2 linked regions of the Sinorhizobium meliloti genome follow. The protein of the gene in region 2 interacts with the protein of the main gene of each other region in a pairwise test. Links are inferred from orthologs where the notes say so. Each region holds a gene or a part of one and is shown on either strand. Other genes may lie near its edges.

Evidence for each region. The genes of interacting proteins can lie anywhere in the genome.
Region 1: the proteins of JOH52_RS19000 (region 2) and JOH52_RS09845 interact in binary tests that used the Escherichia coli proteins (3 or more experiments, as listed by UniProt). The link is inferred for Sinorhizobium meliloti from one-to-one orthologs.

Annotation. Positions count from the first base shown.
Region 1 is NZ_JAGIOS010000001.1:2,093,037-2,097,164, forward strand. Bases 1-2,800 are described here. They hold JOH52_RS09845 (BolA family protein), read right to left. Parts: upstream 1,642-2,800; coding sequence 1,360-1,641; downstream 1-1,359. Other genes in these bases: JOH52_RS09840 (HlyC/CorC family transporter), read left to right, coding at 1-1,083; JOH52_RS09850 (J domain-containing protein), read left to right, coding at 1,781-2,416; cobS (cobaltochelatase subunit CobS), read left to right, coding at 2,492-2,800. Outside these bases: more of cobS, read left to right, coding at 2,801-3,487; cobaltochelatase subunit CobT, read left to right, coding at 3,537-4,128. UniProt on the Escherichia coli protein: Transcriptional regulator that plays an important role in general stress response. Has many effects on cell morphology, cell growth and cell division. Acts by regulating the transcription of many genes, including dacA (PBP-5), dacC (PBP-6), ampC and mreB.
Region 2 is NZ_JAGIOS010000002.1:2,527-7,973, reverse strand. Bases 1,348-4,138 are described here. They hold JOH52_RS19000 (ABC transporter permease), read right to left. Parts: upstream 3,448-4,138; coding sequence 2,248-3,447; downstream 1,348-2,247. Other genes in these bases: osmF (glycine betaine ABC transporter substrate-binding protein OsmF), read right to left, coding at 3,525-4,138; JOH52_RS19005 (ABC transporter ATP-binding protein), read right to left, coding at 1,348-2,251. Also shown: JOH52_RS19015 (Gfo/Idh/MocA family protein), read right to left, coding at 1-387; JOH52_RS19010 (ABC transporter permease), read right to left, coding at 576-1,313; more of JOH52_RS19005, read right to left, coding at 1,313-1,347; more of osmF, read right to left, coding at 4,139-4,442; JOH52_RS18990 (FAD-containing oxidoreductase), read left to right, coding at 4,681-5,447.

The DNA of each region.
Region 1 (4,128 bases), on a different replicon or contig from region 2:
GGCAACAACCTCGTCAACATTCTGGCCTCGTCGCTGACGACGAGCCTGCTGATCGGCCTCTTCGGCGATTCGGGCGTGGCGATCGCCACCGTCGCCATGACGGTACTGCTCGTCATCTTCTCCGAGGTCCTGCCGAAAAGCTGGGCGATCGCGTCGCCGGACCGGTTTGCGCTGGCGGTTGCGCCTTGGGTTCGCCCCTTCGTTGCCGTCGTGGGTCCGATATCCTCCCTCGTCAACGCAATTGTCAGGCGCATCCTGCACCTCTTCGGCATCAATCTTTCTTCCGACCTGCCGATGCTCACCGCGCATGAGGAACTGCGCGGCGCGGTCAATCTGCTCCACCGCGAAGGGTCGGTCATCAAGGCGGACCGCGACCGGCTCGGCGGGGTGCTCGATCTCGGCGAACTCGAAGTTTCCGACGTCATGATCCACCGGACCGGCATGCGGGCGATCAATGCGGATGATCCGCCCCAGACCTGCGTGCGCGAGATCCTCGAAAGTCCGTTTACACGCCTGCCGTTGTGGCGCGGCTCGGCCGACAACATCATCGGCGTCGTCCATTCCAAGGACCTGCTCCGGGCGCTCGCGGAGCCGAATGTGGAGCCCGAGACGCTCGATATCGTCAAGATTGCGCAGAAACCCTGGTTCGTTCCGGATTCGACCAATCTCAAAGACCAGCTCAACGCCTTCCTGCGCCGCAAGCTGCATCTTGCGATCGTGGTCGACGAATACGGCCAGGTGCAGGGGCTCGTCACGCTGGAGGATATTCTCGAAGAGATCGTCGGCGACATTGCCGACGAGCACGACATCGACATCCAGGGCGTACGTCAGGAGGCCGATGGTTCGATCGTCGTCGATGGTTCCGTGCCGATCCGTGACCTCAACCGGGCGCTGGACTGGTCGTTGCCGGACGAGGAGGCGACGACGGTTGCCGGCCTCGTGATCCATGAATCGAAGAGCATTCCGGAGGAACGGCAGGCCTTCACGTTCTACGGCAAGCGTTTTACCGTGATGAAGCGGGTGAAGAACCGGATCACCAAGCTGCGCATCCGCGCGGCCGAGGACGAGGGGCAGGTGGGTTAGGACCTGTGGACACTTATGGATAGGGGTTTGATTTCGCACAAATCGGTCAATGCCAAGGATTTTTCCGCAGCAAAGGGTTGTCCCCTTTGCAAGGGAAAAGCCGCCGGCAGTGGGCGATTTGTGCAAAACCCTTCGGGCGGCCCATATTGCGGTGCCTTGTCGCGAAAAATCCGGCTTGCAGGCGGACGGCCTGCGGCGCCGGATTTTCCACGAAAGTCCCTCGCAATTTGGGCCGTCAAATCCCTATCCATAAGTGTCCACAGGTCCTAGGGCAGTTCACCAGCGCGTCGCTTCCCCTGGCGCAGCCGGTTCCACCGCCAAGGCATGGAGGCCGGCATCGAGCTCCGGCTTCAGCAGATCGTTTATGGCGCGGTGGCGCGCCACACGGCTCATGCCGGTAAAGGCGCTCGAAACGATGCGAACGCGCATATGCGTTTCGCCGCCGCCGTCGAATTCCGGCTGGTGACCGGCATGCTGGTCGCTCTCATTGATCACCATCAGCCGCTCGGGGTGGAAGGCTTGCGTGAGCTTCTCTTCGATGCGGCGTTGCAGCGACATGTCTTCAGTCCCATTTCCCTGTTTTGCTGCAAGGGGCGGAGCCAGGCGGCAGCATCTCCCATGCAATGCAAAATGCCCGCACAAAGCCAGTAACATTCCGTTTTGTCAATTCTTGTTGTGGCCCTCTGCAAACCCCATAATGTGCGTCATGAAGCTCGATTCAAAATATTTCGACCGCATCCGAACGCGCCCCCGGGGTCAAGCGCGCGTGGAGCCGTCTGCGCCGGTGTGCCAATGGGATGGCTGCGACAAGACGGCAGTTCATCGGGCACCCGTCGGGCGCAATGCCGAGGGCGAGTATTTCATGTTCTGCTTCGAGCATGTGAAGGAGTACAACAAGGGCTACAACTATTTTTCCGGCCTCTCCGACACCGAGATCGCCCGCTACCAGAAGGAAGCGGTGACCGGCCATCGTCCGACCTGGACGGTCGGTGTCAACAAGAGCGCCCGCAACGGCCCGACACAGTCGCAGATGCGCTCCGGCACCGCGGGCGCACAGGCGCGCATGCGCGATCCTTTCGGATTTTTCAACGAGGCGCGCGCCCGCCAGGCGCGGCACGAGCCGCGCCTGCGCAAGCTGAAGACGCTCGAGGCGAAGGCCTTCGAGACGCTGGGGCTCGCGGCCTCGGCGACGACCGCCGACATCAAGGCGGCATACAAGGAGCTCGTCAAGAAGCACCACCCCGACGCAAATGGCGGAGACAGGGGGTCGGAAGACCGCTTTCGGGCGGTTATTCAAGCCTACCAATTGTTAAAACAGGCTGGTTTCTGCTAACAACCCGGATTATGACAGAAGCACACTTTGCAGGCGAATGCGCGGGTGCCGGCGGGCGTCCGCTCTGGAGTTATGATGAGCAAGATTGACCTCGATATTTCCAACCTCCCCGACACGACGGTCTCTGTCCGGGAGGCTTTCGGCATCGACACGGATTTGCGTGTTCCGGCCTATTCGAAGGGCGATGCCTATGTGCCCGAAATCGACCCGGACTACCTCTTCGATCGTGAGACGACGCTCGCCATTCTCGCCGGCTTCGCCCACAACCGGCGCGTGATGGTTTCCGGTTATCACGGCACCGGCAAGTCGACCCATATCGAGCAGGTCGCGGCGCGGCTCAACTGGCCATGCGTGCGCGTCAACCTCGACAGCCATGTCAGCCGCATCGATCTGGTCGGCAAGGACGCGATCGTCGTCAAGGACGGGCTTCAGGTGACCGAGTTCAAGGACGGCATCCTGCCCTGGGCCTATCAGCACAATGTCGCGCTCGTCTTCGACGAATACGATGCCGGCCGGCCCGACGTCATGTTCGTGATCCAGCGCGTGCTGGAGTCCTCCGGCCGCCTGACGCTGCTCGACCAGAGCCGCGTCATCCGCCCGCATCCGGCCTTCCGATTGTTTGCGACGGCAAACACCGTCGGTCTCGGCGACACGACCGGCCTCTATCACGGTACGCAGCAGATCAACCAGGCCCAGATGGACCGCTGGTCGATCGTGACGGCGCTCAATTACCTGCCGCACGACAAGGAAGTCGATATCGTTTCCGCCAAGGTCAAGGGCTTCGTTGCCGACAAGGGCCGCGAGACGGTCTCCAAGATGGTCCGCGTCGCCGACCTGACGCGTGCCGCCTTCATCAACGGCGACCTGTCGACCGTCATGAGCCCGCGCACGGTCATCACCTGGGCCGAGAACGCCTATATCTTCGGCGATATCGCCTTTGCGTTCCGCGTGACTTTCCTCAACAAGTGCGACGAGCTGGAGCGGGCGCTGGTCGCCGAGCATTATCAGCGCGCCTTCGGCGTCGAACTCAAGGAGAGCGCTGCCAACATCGTGCTGGAAGCGACCGCCTGAAAATCGATGTGCTCGCATAACGGCCGATCCGGTTGAAGAAGGAATTGTCGTGAGTTCGAATTCCAAGGCGAAACCGACTACGAGGGAAAACGCCGCCGAACCGTTCAAGCGGGCGCTTTCCGGCTGCATCCGGTCGATCGCCGGCGATGCGGAGCTGGAGGTCGCTTTCGCCAATGAGCGGCCGGGAATGACAGCCGAACGCATCCGGCTGCCGGAGCTCTCCAAGCGCCCGACCCGTCAGGAGCTGGCAGTGGCGCGCGGCCTCGGCGATTCCATGGCGCTGCGCAAGGCCTGCCACGATGCTCGGGTCCATGCGACGATGTCGCCGCAAGGGGCGGACGCCCGGGCGATCTTCGATGCGGTCGAGCAGGCGCGCGTCGAGGCGATCGGCGCACTCAGGATGCCGGGCGTGGCGGGCAACCTCTCCTCCATGCTCGAGGAGAAATACAGCAAGGCGAATTTCGCTGCGATCGACGCTCAATCGGACGCGCCGCTCGAAGAGGCGGTGGCACTGCTCGTGCGCGAGAAATTGACCGGGGAGAAGCCGCCGGAGTCGGCCGGTCAGGTCCTCGACCTCTGGCGCGACTTCATCGAGCAGAAGGCCGGTCCCGACATGCGCAATCTGGCCGGTACGATCAACG
Region 2 (5,447 bases):
CGGCGCATAACGCAGCACGAGGCCGACCATCAGCCGGTCGGGCCCGTGTTTCGAAAGCAGCGCCGCAAGTTCCAGGCTCTGCTCGATCGTGCTGACGATGGGCTTCTCGCAGAAGATCTTGAGCCCCGCCTCGAGGCCGATACGGATATGATCGAGATGCATGTGGTTCGGCGAGCCGATCATCAGGAGATCGAGCTTTTCGCCGGCGATGAGCTCTTCAGGCGTGGCGTAGGCCCTGCCGGCGGAAATGCCTTTCTCGGTAAGCGTGGCAAGGCCGGCCGGCTCGGGATCCACATATCCCGCGACCTCGAAGGCTTCGTCGATCGCCTTGAAGACATAGCCCAGGTATCCCAGACGGAATCCGAGTCCGATTATCCCGACTTTCATGCTCGCGCTGTTCCCTTGTCTCGGCGTAATTATTTTTCGTAGACTGGGACAGATTTTTCATTGCGTCAATGAAAAATCGGAAAATGCGCCAGATTGTGAAATTCATTTTCATTCCTGGCGTTAAGTTTAGCTCACGCCCAAGCTGGCGGCCTGACGCATCGCATCAATTCGATTGGACGCGAGGCGCTTCAGATGTGCGCTCGACCCGCGAATGCCCGTTCAAGCCCCTGGAGCGCATCGTGAATGAGGACGGCAAGCGCTCCAACGATCAAGCCGCCCTGGAGGACAAAAGCGAGATTGTTGGACTGAAGTCCGGCGATGATCACCTCGCCGAGCGTCCTGGCCGCGACCGTCGAGCCGATCGTCGCCGTCGCGAGACTGATCACGACGGAAAGGCGGATGCCTGTCAGGATCACCGGCAGCGCCAGCGGAAGCTCGATCCTGAAGAGCCGCTGGCGGCCGGTCATTCCCGCGCCGCGTGCAGCCTCCATCACCGTCGGCGGCAGAGTGGTCAGTCCGGTCAGGGCATTTTCGAAGATCGGCAGAAGGCCATAGAGGAAAAGGGCGATCAGGGTCGGCTTCTCGCCGAAGCCGTAAATCGGTACCGCAAGCGCGAGGACCGCCACCGGCGGGAAAGTCTGGCCGATGTTGACCAGACTGCGCGAGAGCGGCAGAAACTCGGCGCCGGCCTTCCGCGTAACGATGATCGCCAGTGATACGGCGACGATGGTCGCGGCCACCGTCGCGACGAACACGGTCCGCAAGTGCAGGACCGTCAGCCAGAACAGGCTGCCCTGGTTGTAGACGGCCGGCGCGTTCTCTTGCACCAGAGGTTTCAACAGCGGCTCGAACAAGGCGGGCTGCACCAGGAAAGCCAGCAACACGGCGAGCACGGTCAGCCGAAACAGATTGGGCAGCGTGGCCATCACTGCCGCCTCGCCGCACGCTTCACGATCGCTTCGAGCGTGATCTTGCCCAGGATCGCGCCGTCCGCCGCCGCGACCGGCAGTGCCGAACGGCCCGTCCACAGAAGCTCCGACAGCGCGTCACGCTGGCTGAGAACTTCCGGAACCGGCCGGCCCTCGGCCGAGCCGGGCTCGACCGCCTCGCCGACCGTTTCGATGTCGAGCAGCCGGAATGGACGCTCGCTGGCGCCGACCAGCGTCTCGACGAAGGGCGTGGCGGGCCTGACGAGCATTTCGGCCGGCGTCGCATATTGCACCACCTCGCCCTTGTCCATCACCGCGATCCTGTCGGCAAGGTGGAAGGCCTCTTCCATGTCGTGGGTGACGAGGATGATCGTGGTGCCGAAATGTTTCTGGATGGCGGCGAGGTCGTCCTGCGCCTTGGCGCGGATGATCGGATCGAGCGCGCCGAAGGGCTCGTCCATCAGGAGTACGTTGGGCTCCGCCGCAAGTGCCCTTGCAACGCCCACGCGCTGCTGCTGCCCGCCGGAAAGCTCGTGAGGGTAGCGCGGTCCGAATTCCGAGGGATCGAGCTGGAACAGCTTCAGCAGCTCCTCCACCTTGGCATCGATGCGGGCTTTCTCCCAGCCGAGCAGCGTCGGCACGGTCGCGATGTTCTGCGCGACTGTCCTGTGCGGGAAGAGGCCATGGCCTTGAATGGCGTAGCCGATACGCCGGCGCAGCTCGAAACCCGGAATCGATCGATTGTCCTCGCCGTCTATCTTGATCGTCCCTGCCGTCGGCTCGACGAGGCGATTGATCATTCTGAGGAGCGTCGTCTTGCCGGAGCCGGAGGTTCCGACGACGACGGTGACCGTATGCGGCGCGACCGTCAGCGACACGTCGCTCACGACCGTCGTGTCGCCATAGCGCTTGGATATTTCCTCGATTTCGATCATGCGGCGTTGCCTCGGCTGCGGTTCGGCATGGTCATCTCGATCAGCGCGTCGAGCACGATCGCCGCGGTAAAGGCCAGCACGACAGTCGGAATTGCGCCGAGCAGCACCAGGTCCATCGCCGTCTGACCCACCCCCTGGAAGACGAAGACGCCGAAACCCCCGCCGCCAATAAGGGCGGCGATCGTCGCAAGCCCGATGTTCTGCACCAGCACGATGCGGATGCCGGTCAGGATCACCGGAAAGGCCAGCGGAAACTCGATCGCGACGAGGCGCTGGCGGTCCGTCATGCCGATGCCCCGCGCCGCGTCGTTGGCCGCGTGCGGCACGCCGGCAAGCCCGACGACTGTGTTGGCGACGACAGGCAGCAGGGAGTAGAGGAAGAGGGCGACGAAGGCAGGGGCGGCACCGATGCCGCGGATGCCGATCGCCGCAGCGCCGGGAATATTCGCCGCGACCCAGCCGAGCGGCGCGATCAGAATGCCGAAAAGTGCAATGGAAGGGATCGTCTGGATGGCGTTCAGGACATTGAGCACGCCGGCCCGAAGCCGTTCGACGCGGTGACAGAGAATGCCGAGCGGCAATCCGACGACGGTCGCTGCGACCAGCGAGCCGAGCGCCAGCGTCACGTGACGGCCCGCCTCGGTCCAGAACAGGTCGGAGCGGTTGGCATATTCCTTCATGATCGAAAGGTCGTCCCAGCGGCCGGTGACGAGCATTCCTCCAGCGAGGACGAGGACGCCCGCGAAAACGAGAAGCCGCAGACCAGGCCCCGGATTGAGGCGGGTCAAGGCGTCCGCGACCAACAGGGAGAAGGCGAAGACCAGAACCCAGAAGCCGGAAGCCGGAGACACGCGTGCAAAGCTGTTGTCCGGCGGCGTCAGGTGATCGGCCGCCACCCCGATCAGAAGGGCGAGAGCTGCCAGCGCAGCCAGTGCCACGGCCATCCGCAAGAGGCGCGGGGTCCTGAGAAACGCGACGCCGGCGCCGGCAATCACGAGGGCGAGGAGCCCGTAGCCGAGCGGCGGCGGAAGTGCCTCCAGGATTGCCCGTGCTTCGCCCTGAATGATCCGGTTTGCACGAAACGTCGCGAAAGGCGCAAGGAGAGCGCCATAGAGGACGAGGATCGCGATGATCAGGCCGAGCTTGTCGAAACGAAAGGCCAAGCGTTCCCTTGTCTGGATGATGCCAGTCGCCATTCAGCGGTCCGTTCGAGGCAGGTGAAGGAAGAGCGCGGTCGAATCTTATCGGACCAGCGCCCTCCCCCGACGTCAAGCTATTTCAGGAAGCCGTTTGCCTTCAGAAAGTCCTCGGCAACGGCCTTGGCCGACTCGCCGCCGACCTGCACGCGGCCATTGAGCTCCTGCAGGGTGGTGAGGTCGAGCTTTTCGAAGACGGGCTTCAGGATCTCTTCGATCGCCGGATTTTCCTTGAGAACCGCTTCGCGGATGATCGGCGCCGGCTGATAGACCGGCTGGACGGCCTTGTCGTCCTCGAGAACCACGAGACCGGAGGGCGCAATGCCTCCATCGGTGCCGTAGACCATTGCCGCATTGGCGCCATTCGTCTGGTTTGCCGCAGCCGCGATCGTCGCGGCGGTATCGCCTCCGGAGAGCGTGATGAGCTGTTCCGGTTTCAGCTTGAAGGAATAGGTCGTCTGGAACGCAGGCAAGGCAGCGGCGGAGTTGACGAATTCCGACGAAGCCGCGAGCACGACCTCGCCGCCGCCAGAAACGAATTTGCCGAAATCCGATAGCGTCTTGAGGTTGTTCTTCTCGGCAATGTCCTTGCGCAGCGCGATCGCCCAGGTGTTATTGGCCGGAGACGGCGTCAGCCAGACGATCTTGTTGGCGTCATAGTCGAGCTTCTTCGCCTCTTCATAGGCTTTCGCCGCATCCTTCCAGGCCGGATCGTTGGCCTTCTCGAAGAAGAAGGCGGCGTTGCCGGTATATTCGGGATAGATGTCGATCTCGCCGGCGATGATCGCCTTGCGCACGACAGGGGTCGCGCCGAGTTGCACGCGATCCGTCGTCTTGATGTCGTTGGCGTTCAGGACCGAGAGGATGATGTTGCCGAGAACGCCGCCCTCCGTGTCGATCTTCGAGGAAACGACGACCTCGGCTTCGGCAGCCGCGGTGGTGAGTGCAAGCGCAATGGCGGCACCGATCAGTGTCCTGGTGAAGTTCAGTCGCATGATTGTCTCCCTCGGTTTTGATCTCGAATTTTGATCACGCTTTCCGCGCTGCGTCCGGCCAAGACGTTCCATATATGTCAGCTTTCCGGAAAAAATCGAGCTTAAGCTGTCTGCACTTGATATCCGTTCCATGGCGCCGTCCGGACCGGGCGGCAAACGTTGCCGTCGATGCGCATTGCAATCGGACGTAATGTGGACCACTCTTCCGCCCGGCGCCAGCATCTCTCCGGAGGTTGTCATGAACAAGCATTTCGATGCGATCGTCATCGGTGCCGGCCAGGCGGGACCTTCACTCGCCGGACGGTTGTCGGATGCGGGCAAGACCGTTGCACTGATCGAGCGCAAGCTTTTCGGCGGCACCTGCGTCAATACCGGCTGCATGCCGACCAAGGCGATGGTCGCGAGCGCCTATGCGATCCACACCGCCCGACGCGGAGCCGAATACGGCATGACGACAGGGCCTGTCTCGGTCGATTTTGGTCGCGTCATGGCGCGAAAGGAAAAGGTCCGGCTCGATGCCCGCTCAGGCGTCGAGAAGTGGCTCAAGGGTATGAAGAACTGCACCGTCTTCGAGGGCCACGCCCGTTTCGAAGGTCCGCGTGAGGTCCGCATCGGCGACGAACTGATTTCGGGGGAGCGGATCTTCGTCAATGTGGGGGGCCGCGCCGCAGTTGCCGATCTGCCCGGCGTGAACGACGTCCCTTATCTCACCAACAGTTCGATCATGGACCTTGCCGAGCTGCCGGAACATCTCGTCGTGGTGGGCGGCAGCTATATCGGGCTTGAATTCGCCCAGATGTTCCGCCGCTTCGGCTCCGACGTCACCGTCATCGAAAAGGGCGCGCGGCTGATCGGGCGGGAGGATCCGGAGGTCTCCGACGCGATCCGTGAGATCCTCGAGAACGAAGGCGTTCGAATACGCACGAATGCGGAATGCATCCGCTTCTCGAACCATGCGGACAGCGTAGCCGTGGGCGTGGATTGCACATCGGGCGAGCCGGAGGT